DNA from 2 places in the Metabacillus sp. cB07 genome. Region 2 is predicted to be linked to the other one. Evidence: a T-box and tRNA genes for the amino acid it is inferred to sense, from the RefSeq annotation. Region 2 holds a T-box; the other holds one or more tRNA genes.
The links. A T-box is a leader RNA that pairs with one kind of tRNA and senses whether it is charged. The one in region 2 lies ahead of trpS (tryptophan--tRNA ligase), so its partner is inferred to be a tRNA-Trp.

Region 1 (4,194 bases), 380 kb from region 2:
TCGGGTAAGTTCCGACCCGCACGAAAGGCGTAACGATCTGGGCACTGTCTCAACGAGAGACTCGGTGAAATTATAGTACCTGTGAAGATGCAGGTTACCCGCGACAGGACGGAAAGACCCCGTGGAGCTTTACTGCAGCCTGATATTGAATTTTGGTACAGCTTGTACAGGATAGGTAGGAGCCTTGGAAGCCGGAGCGCAAGCTTCGGTGGAGGCATTGGTGGGATACTACCCTTGCTGTATTGAAATTCTAACCCGCAGCCCTTACCGGGCTGGGAGACAGTGTCAGGCGGGCAGTTTGACTGGGGCGGTCGCCTCCTAAAATGTAACGGAGGCGCCCAAAGGTTCCCTCAGAATGGTTGGAAATCATTCGCAGAGTGTAAAGGCACAAGGGAGCTGACTGCGAGACCTACAAGTCGAGCAGGGACGAAAGTCGGGCTTAGTGATCCGGTGGTTCCGCATGGAAGGGCCATCGCTCAACGGATAAAAGCTACCCCGGGGATAACAGGCTTATCTCCCCCAAGAGTCCACATCGACGGGGAGGTTTGGCACCTCGATGTCGGCTCATCGCATCCTGGGGCTGTAGTCGGTCCCAAGGGTTGGGCTGTTCGCCCATTAAAGCGGTACGCGAGCTGGGTTCAGAACGTCGTGAGACAGTTCGGTCCCTATCCGTCGTGGGCGCAGGAAATTTGAGAGGAGCTGTCCTTAGTACGAGAGGACCGGGATGGACGCACCGCTGGTGTACCAGTTGTCTTGCCAAAGGCATCGCTGGGTAGCTATGTGCGGAAGGGATAAGTGCTGAAAGCATCTAAGCATGAAGCCCCCCTCAAGATGAGATTTCCCATCACATTTGTGAGTAAGAACCCTGAAAGATGATCAGGTTGATAGGTCTGAGGTGGAAGCGCGGTGACGTGTGGAGCTGACAGATACTAATCGTTCGAGGACTTAACCACAGTCTAACTAAGCGTAAATTGCACGTGAATCTTGTTATCAAACGTTATTCAGTTTTGAAAGAATAACTTCTTTCAAAAAAAAGCTTGAAATCTTCGGATTTCATAGTATAATAATTTTTGTCACTATGTCTGGTGATGATGGCAAAGAGGTCACACCCGTTCCCATGCCGAACACGGAAGTTAAGCTCTTTAGCGCCGATGGTAGTTGGGGGTTTCCCCCTGTGAGAGTAGGACGTTGCCAGGCTGGTGAAAATTATTATTCCGCAGTAGCTCAGTGGTAGAGCTATCGGCTGTTAACCGATCGGTCGTAGGTTCGAGTCCTACCTGCGGAGCCATTTTGGAGAGCTGTCCGAGTGGCCGAAGGAGCACGATTGGAAATCGTGTAGGCGGTAACCCGTCTCAAGGGTTCGAATCCCTTGCTCTCCGCCACAACTTTATGGCCCGTTGGTCAAGCGGTTAAGACACCGCCCTTTCACGGCGGTAACACGGGTTCGAATCCCGTACGGGTCACCAACATATTTTCACTGCGGAGGATTAGCTCAGCTGGGAGAGCATCTGCCTTACAAGCAGAGGGTCGGCGGTTCGAGCCCGTCATCCTCCACCATGAAAATTCAAAGCAGCAGCGTAACGGTCAAGCAGGTTTAACACCAACTTATCGGGACGAAAAAGAATTACCTTATTATTATCGCGGGGTGGAGCAGTCTGGTAGCTCGTCGGGCTCATAACCCGAAGGTCGCAGGTTCAAATCCTGTCCCCGCAACCAAATGGTCCCGTGGTGTAGCGGTTAACATGCCTGCCTGTCACGCAGGAGATCGCCGGTTCGATCCCGGTCGGGACCGCCATTTTTATAAAGGCTTGGTAGCTCAGTCGGTAGAGCAAAGGACTGAAAATCCTTGTGTCGGCGGTTCGATTCCGTCCCAAGCCACCATTTACACTTATATGCCGGTGTAGCTCAATTGGTAGAGCAACTGACTTGTAATCAGTAGGTTGGGGGTTCAAGTCCTCTTGCCGGCACCACTGAAATGTGGAGGGGTAGCGAAGTGGCTAAACGCGGCGGACTGTAAATCCGCTCCCTCAGGGTTCGGCGGTTCGAATCCGTCCCCCTCCACCATTTTTAAAAAAGAATACAGGGGTATAGTTTAAAGGTAGAACAGAGGTCTCCAAAACCTCCGGTGTGGGTTCGAGTCCTACTACCCCTGCCAATTTAATTAATCTTATATAGTATAATGGCGGCTGTGGCGAAGTGGTTAACGCACCAGATTGTGGCTCTGGCATTCGTGGGTTCGATTCCCATCAGTCGCCCCTTTTTACTTATTAGGGTTTTTATTTTTGTTTTGGGCTATAGCCAAGCGGTAAGGCAACGGACTTTGACTCCGTCATGCGCTGGTTCGAATCCAGCTAGCCCAGCCATTTTCACTTTAACAGTCATCTTTGTGCACCAGCTGCATAAGATACAATTACAGCGAATGCGGAAGTAGTTCAGTGGTAGAACACCACCTTGCCAAGGTGGGGGTCGCGGGTTCGAATCCCGTCTTCCGCTCCAGAATCTTAAGGCGGCATAGCCAAGTGGTAAGGCAGAGGTCTGCAAAACCTTTATCCCCGGTTCAAATCCGGGTGTCGCCTCCAATTTTTATGAACTCACCCTTAGCCGGGGTGGCGGAACTGGCAGACGCACAGGACTTAAAATCCTGCGGTAGGTGACTACCGTACCGGTTCGATTCCGGTCCTCGGCATCAACCAGTATCCAGTTCAAGAAAATGATCAATTTGCCGGTGTGGCGGAATTGGCAGACGCGCACGACTCAAAATCGTGTTCCTCTGGAGTGTCGGTTCGACCCCGACCACCGGTATCTAAAAAGTAATAAATCTAAAGACTTTCTAACAACATGTTAGGAAGTCTTTTTTTATATAAAAATATTTATTTGCACGAAAGAGGAATTATTTAAAAGATATTTTTACTATTAAGTCAAATGATAAATAATCTTTATATGAGTAGGTAAATATTAATGAATAAAAAGCACTAAAAGTCTTTTCGTTTGTTGTATAATATATCCATATACATGAATTATAAGTATTTATGTTAGAGGGGTAGAATATGAATGAGCTAAATAGTAGGAGTAGATTTAAGGAAAATAAAAAGGTGTCTCCCAAATGTTCAACAGTAGAATTAAATTCTTGGATTAAGGTAGCTTTTCTAATCATAATAGGATGGATACTATTTAAATTTAAGTTGGTTATGTTTGTAACAATGTATAATCTAATATATCTTTTTATTGAGTTTCTTTTCACTATGGGGTTAATAGAACATAATGCTTTGTATAACGAATATAACCAAACCTATTATTTCAATGATAATGAGTTATTAAATTTGTTCATTAATTATGGAGTTGTATTTTCAATCATTGGCTTTATTGACAAATTTTTTCCGGGAATTTACTATATTGTTTTTCAATATATAGAAAAGTTGAGAAACATTATTCCGACGTTTCCATTTAGTGGGCTTGTCAGATCCATTTTATTAATAATAGAACTACTTTTTAAAGTAACTTGGGTATTTTCCGGTAGTGTTATACGTTTTGTCACTTCAGTTTTTAGTTTTATTTTTGTCCTACTATATAAAATTGCTGTTCCTATTTTCAATTCATTATTTAAGTCTCTTGATATTGTTAATGAGAAGTTAGATAGTGCTTCAAATCGATTGGATAGTAGCTCTAGAAAAATGGAGAAATAGTTGCTTCTGGAGTGTCGGTTTGACCCCGATCACCGGCATCTATAGCTTACATAAAAACAAGCAAAGTCAATGCTCTAAGCAAACAGAGCATTGGCTTTTTTGTTATATCTGAACGCCCATCGTGTTGACTCAATCATATAAATTCAACCCCAAGTACCCCCCGCCCACCTCCCTGCATATGATGCTTTTATATGCGCTGAAAGGGTGGAGAAGAATGTATTATTATCCGAATTATTGGTATCCAAATCCTTATTATCCTCAAGTTCATGCACCGATGAACAATTACTACAGAGAACCGGCCTATTGGAACTATCCAGGCAGCTACCCCTCTGAGATGGGTGATTACAGACTCTCATTAAAGGATTATGGAAAAGAGCCATTTGTTATTAATATTAATGAAGCGACGCTGCTGAACAATAATTTCCGGACGGCGTTATGGACAGGAACTCACCTGCAGCTTACGTTAATGAGTCTTAATCCGGGTGAAGATATCGGTTTGGAGATGCATCCT
Region 2 (4,194 bases):
TCATATTGAGCGATAACAGCAGGAGTTGAAAGCTTAGGAGTTACATCAGCTTCTCCAGCTTCGAACGCATTAGCTGCAGCTTGAGGATCTTTAGATACGTTGAACGTAATTTTCTCAAGACTTACATTTTTTGCATCCCAGTACTCAGCGTTTTTCTCTAAAGTCCACTCAGTATCAGCAGGTCCTTCCCATCCATTGATTGCGAATGGTCCGTTGAACACTAAATTTTCAGACTTCTTACCGAAATTTTCGCCTTGCTCTTCAACATACTTTTGGTTCTGAGGATAGAACGTAGGGAATGCCATTAATGACTTGAAGAAAGGAATCGGTTTTTCAAGAGTCACAACAAGTGTCTTTTCGTCTTGAGCTTTAACTCCAAGATCTTCAGGTTTAGCTTTACCATTATATAATGCTTCAGCATTTTTGATTTTACCCATCATCATGTATGGACCGTAAGCAGATCCTGTGTCAGGGTTAAGAGCGCGCTGCCATGCAAAAACGAAGTCGTTAGCTGTTACAGGCTCTCCATTAGACCATTTAGCGTCTTCTTTGATTTTGATTGTGTACTCAGTGCCGTCTTCGTTAGCTTCCGGCTCGCCGTCAGCCATACCCGGGATTGGCTCCTGGTTTTCATCAATACGGTATAAACCTTCATTCGTATTGTTTAATTGAGATAAACTGATTGTATCTTCTGCAAGAACTGAGTCCATAGATGGAATCTCAGAAGATTCAAGTACTTTCAGCTCCTGAGGCACATTAGCTGCTTCTTTAGAGTCTTTGTCTTTGTCTCCTCCATCAGAAGAACTGGATCCGCCTCCGCCGTAGCAAGCAGTTAAGAAAACGCTCAGTACAAGCGAAAGGACTAAAAGCAATGAAAATTTTGACTTTTTCATTTATTACCCTCCCTTTTATTTTTAAAAAATTCTTACAAACACTATTATACAAGCTTTCGAATTTTTGTACATTCATTTTTTTAATAAAATTTACACAAATGCAATAAAATTAAGACTTTTTTAAAGCAAAAATAGTCCTTTATACCTATATTATCCACAGTATTTCTTCATGATATTTCATTCATTTAACATAAAAATGGCCAGAAGCACTGCCTTTGTAAAGATTTTAAATTGTAAGTAAAATTAAAAATGTATACAATATACAACAATAGCTAATAAACTATTTTGCAGGGAAACTGACAATATTCTGAGTAGTATTACTTTTCTCACAATAATTTTTTTTATATATTTCAATATAAAAAAACTATTGATCATCCCCGTAATTTAGTAATATAAAAAGAAAAAAGAGGGTATTTATGAACCGAAAATTATTTTTATCAGCCTTCACCGTGTCATTTGTTCTAGTCTTGCTACTTTCGCTGCTTTTCTATCAGGAGATCAGCCTGCTGCATTATATCAATATTTCATTTTACATTTCCGGGCTTCTGCTCTTTACTTCCCTATTTCTTCTGGTTGCTGAAGGCGGATTTTTTGACGGCATCACTCAGGGGTTCAGAAGGACCTTTCAATCCAAAGGCCGGGACCTTGATAAGAAGGAAGTAGAGGAAATGAGACTCTTCTCTGAACTCCTGCGGGTTGAATATACCCCGTTTTTGTTTGCCGGACTGGTTCTTGCAGCTACAATGCTTGCAGCTCTTGCTGTTTATTATTTTTGAACAGTTGAAAACGAGTCCGAAAGCCACTATAATATAGGAAATAACATGTAAATGCGATGAAAAAGAGTAGTACACAGTGACCTTATTTTTCAGAGAGTCTGCTGCCTGGTGAAAGGCGGACAATAAACACTGCGGAATGGACTTTTGAGCAGCTGACTGAACTTCAAAGTAGGATCAGCCGTTTCGTCTTGCGATAAAAGACGCTAAGTGATTTCTGCTGCAGAAATAATCAGGGTGGCACCGCGGTCCATTCGTCCCTTTTAGTCAAGGGGACGAATGGGCTTTTTTGCGTTATTTTAAGAAGGAGTGAGGATATGAAAACTATTTTTTCGGGCATCCAGCCCACAGGTAATGTCACATTAGGAAACTATATCGGAGCTATGAAACAGTTTGTTGACCTGCAGAATGATTATGACTGCTATTTTTGCATTGTTGACCAGCATGCCATCACACAGCCGCAGGACCGCCTGCAGCTCCGCAAGAGCATAAAAAGCCTTGCAGCACTATATTTAGCTGTAGGACTTGATCCTGAAAAAGCAACATTGTTCATTCAGTCAGAGGTTCCGGCACACGCACAGGCTGGATGGATGATGCAATGTGTGGCCTATATCGGCGAACTTGAGCGAATGACTCAGTTCAAGGACAAATCAGCTGGCAAAGAAGCCGTTTCTGCCGGACTGTTAACCTATCCGCCTCTGATGGCTGCCGACATTCTACTATATAAAACGGATCTCGTTCCAGTCGGCGAAGACCAGAAACAGCATCTGGAGCTCACAAGAGACTTAGCCGAACGTTTCAATAAAAAATACAATGACATCTTTACCGTCCCTGAAGTGCGCATTCCAAAGATCGGTGCAAGAATTATGTCCCTTGCAGATCCGACGAAAAAAATGAGCAAATCAGATCCAAACCAGAAAGCATTTATCACACTGCTGGACGATCCGAAAGTGATTGAAAAGAAGATCAAAAGTGCGGTTACCGATTCAGAGGGCATCGTGAAATTTGATAAAGAGAATAAGCCTGGCGTATCTAACCTCCTCTCCATCTTTTCTATTCTCTCAGGCATTTCCATCGAAGACCTGGAGAAAAAATATGAAGGAAAAGGCTACGGAGATTTTAAAGCCGACACCGCTGCTGCCGTGATCAACGCCCTGCAGCCAATTCAGGAAAAATATTATTCTCTTGTTGAATCAGATGAACTTGACGAAATCCTTGACCGCGGGGCTGAGCGTGCAAACGCACAGGCGGGAAAAATGATTAAAAAGATGGAAAGCGCAATGGGTCTTGGAAGAAAACGAAAATAAAAACGGGAGAGGGCTCATTAAGAGCTCTCCCCCTTTTTTTACCTGCTACATTTTTTCAAATTCCATGCCTTTTTCCATCATTAAGTACTGCAGTGCCGTCCGGAAGGTTAAAAACGTCTTGATGTCCTGGCTGTTTGATAAGCCAGATGAAATTAACAGCTGGATGACAGCAGGGCCAAAACCGACGAACAGAATCTGAATGCCCATGAGCCTTACTGCAGCCGTCAATTGCTGGATATAGGATCCAAACAGTTCAACCTCCCCGATTTCCCGTTCTGATATAGCGGTAAAATCGATGATGACAGTGGCAACTTCATTTGCGTGAGATGTTTCCAGAATTTTAGATGTAATCATATCAAACCGATCTGATGAAAGCTTCCCGGTAATCGGCACAAGAATGGTTTCCGGTATGATCGAAGGAATAATCGGAACAGAAATTTCTCTGATCAGTTCTTCTTGTTCCCAAAGCTGCCGTTTCAATTCGAATATCTCTGCCTGCAGCTCTTCCACTTTTTCTTTTTCACTTATCATATATGCCCTCGCTCAAATGAATGACTTTCTTTCATTTTACCATTGTTTCAGCTTGTTTACCTGTAAATTGAAGTTTTTGGAACGTTTTTTCGGATTCTTTTCTGGACAGAATGCAAAAACAGAAAAGAAGCCAATTTTGGCTTCTTTTAAGCTTGTCTCAATTTACTTTTGATTCATGCTCCATATCCCACAGTTTTTCAAAAAAGGGCTGGCCTTTAATCAAGTTTTCTGTAAGAATCATGTGTTTCGGGCTCCAGCCTGAAACAGTCTCATTGTAAAGCTTTTGCCACACATCCTCAAAGCTTAAATCCTGAATGGTTTCGTACATAGACGGATTCCATTCTGTATACCAGTATTTCACCTCTGCTGCATTCTTAGTTGACTGAAGCTGATCCAGGGCCATAAACAGCAGCTGCTTAAGCTGTCTCTCCTTGCGGGTCAGCCCGTTCATTTGAGATGGACTTGGAGAGAGGATGTGAAATTCTTTTTCAAGAATTTCTGCCTCATACGTATATTCTTCAGCTTCTACTTCTTTTATCATTTCATATACCAGCTGTTCCTGTCTTGGAATGAGCCGGCTTTTGCGGACAGGAATACTGTAGCCGATTGTATCAACGGCAAGAATTCCTTCGCCGTCTGTGACGACAAAACAATAATCAAGCTGAATCCGTTCATGATTTTTTCTGATAT

Region 1: it has a tRNA-Trp gene. The T-box ahead of trpS (tryptophan--tRNA ligase) is inferred to sense a tRNA for this amino acid. The anticodon was not compared.

Annotation. Positions count from the first base shown of each region.
Region 1 is NZ_CP069296.1:623,971-628,164, forward strand. It holds rRNA gene JOJ89_RS03215 (23S ribosomal RNA) at 1-953, shown strand, start outside; rRNA gene rrf (5S ribosomal RNA) at 1,082-1,197, shown strand; tRNA gene JOJ89_RS03225 (tRNA-Asn) at 1,214-1,288, shown strand; tRNA gene JOJ89_RS03230 (tRNA-Ser) at 1,293-1,382, shown strand; tRNA gene JOJ89_RS03235 (tRNA-Glu) at 1,392-1,466, shown strand; tRNA gene JOJ89_RS03240 (tRNA-Val) at 1,482-1,557, shown strand; tRNA gene JOJ89_RS03245 (tRNA-Met) at 1,640-1,716, shown strand; tRNA gene JOJ89_RS03250 (tRNA-Asp) at 1,720-1,795, shown strand; tRNA gene JOJ89_RS03255 (tRNA-Phe) at 1,806-1,881, shown strand; tRNA gene JOJ89_RS03260 (tRNA-Thr) at 1,895-1,970, shown strand; tRNA gene JOJ89_RS03265 (tRNA-Tyr) at 1,980-2,064, shown strand; tRNA gene JOJ89_RS03270 (tRNA-Trp) at 2,082-2,155, shown strand; tRNA gene JOJ89_RS03275 (tRNA-His) at 2,183-2,255, shown strand; tRNA gene JOJ89_RS03280 (tRNA-Gln) at 2,289-2,363, shown strand; tRNA gene JOJ89_RS03285 (tRNA-Gly) at 2,422-2,496, shown strand; tRNA gene JOJ89_RS03290 (tRNA-Cys) at 2,506-2,579, shown strand; tRNA gene JOJ89_RS03295 (tRNA-Leu) at 2,601-2,686, shown strand; tRNA gene JOJ89_RS03300 (tRNA-Leu) at 2,722-2,802, shown strand; gene JOJ89_RS03305 (hypothetical protein) at 3,048-3,683, shown strand; gene JOJ89_RS03310 (cupin domain-containing protein) at 3,898-4,194, shown strand, end outside.
Region 2 is NZ_CP069296.1:1,001,548-1,005,741, reverse strand. It holds gene JOJ89_RS05010 (peptide ABC transporter substrate-binding protein) at 1-893, opposite strand, end outside; gene JOJ89_RS05005 (DUF3899 domain-containing protein) at 1,310-1,669, shown strand; T-box leader at 1,717-1,931, shown strand; gene trpS (tryptophan--tRNA ligase) at 1,984-2,973, shown strand; gene JOJ89_RS04995 (STAS domain-containing protein) at 3,019-3,504, opposite strand; gene JOJ89_RS04990 (YjbA family protein) at 3,662-4,194, opposite strand, start outside.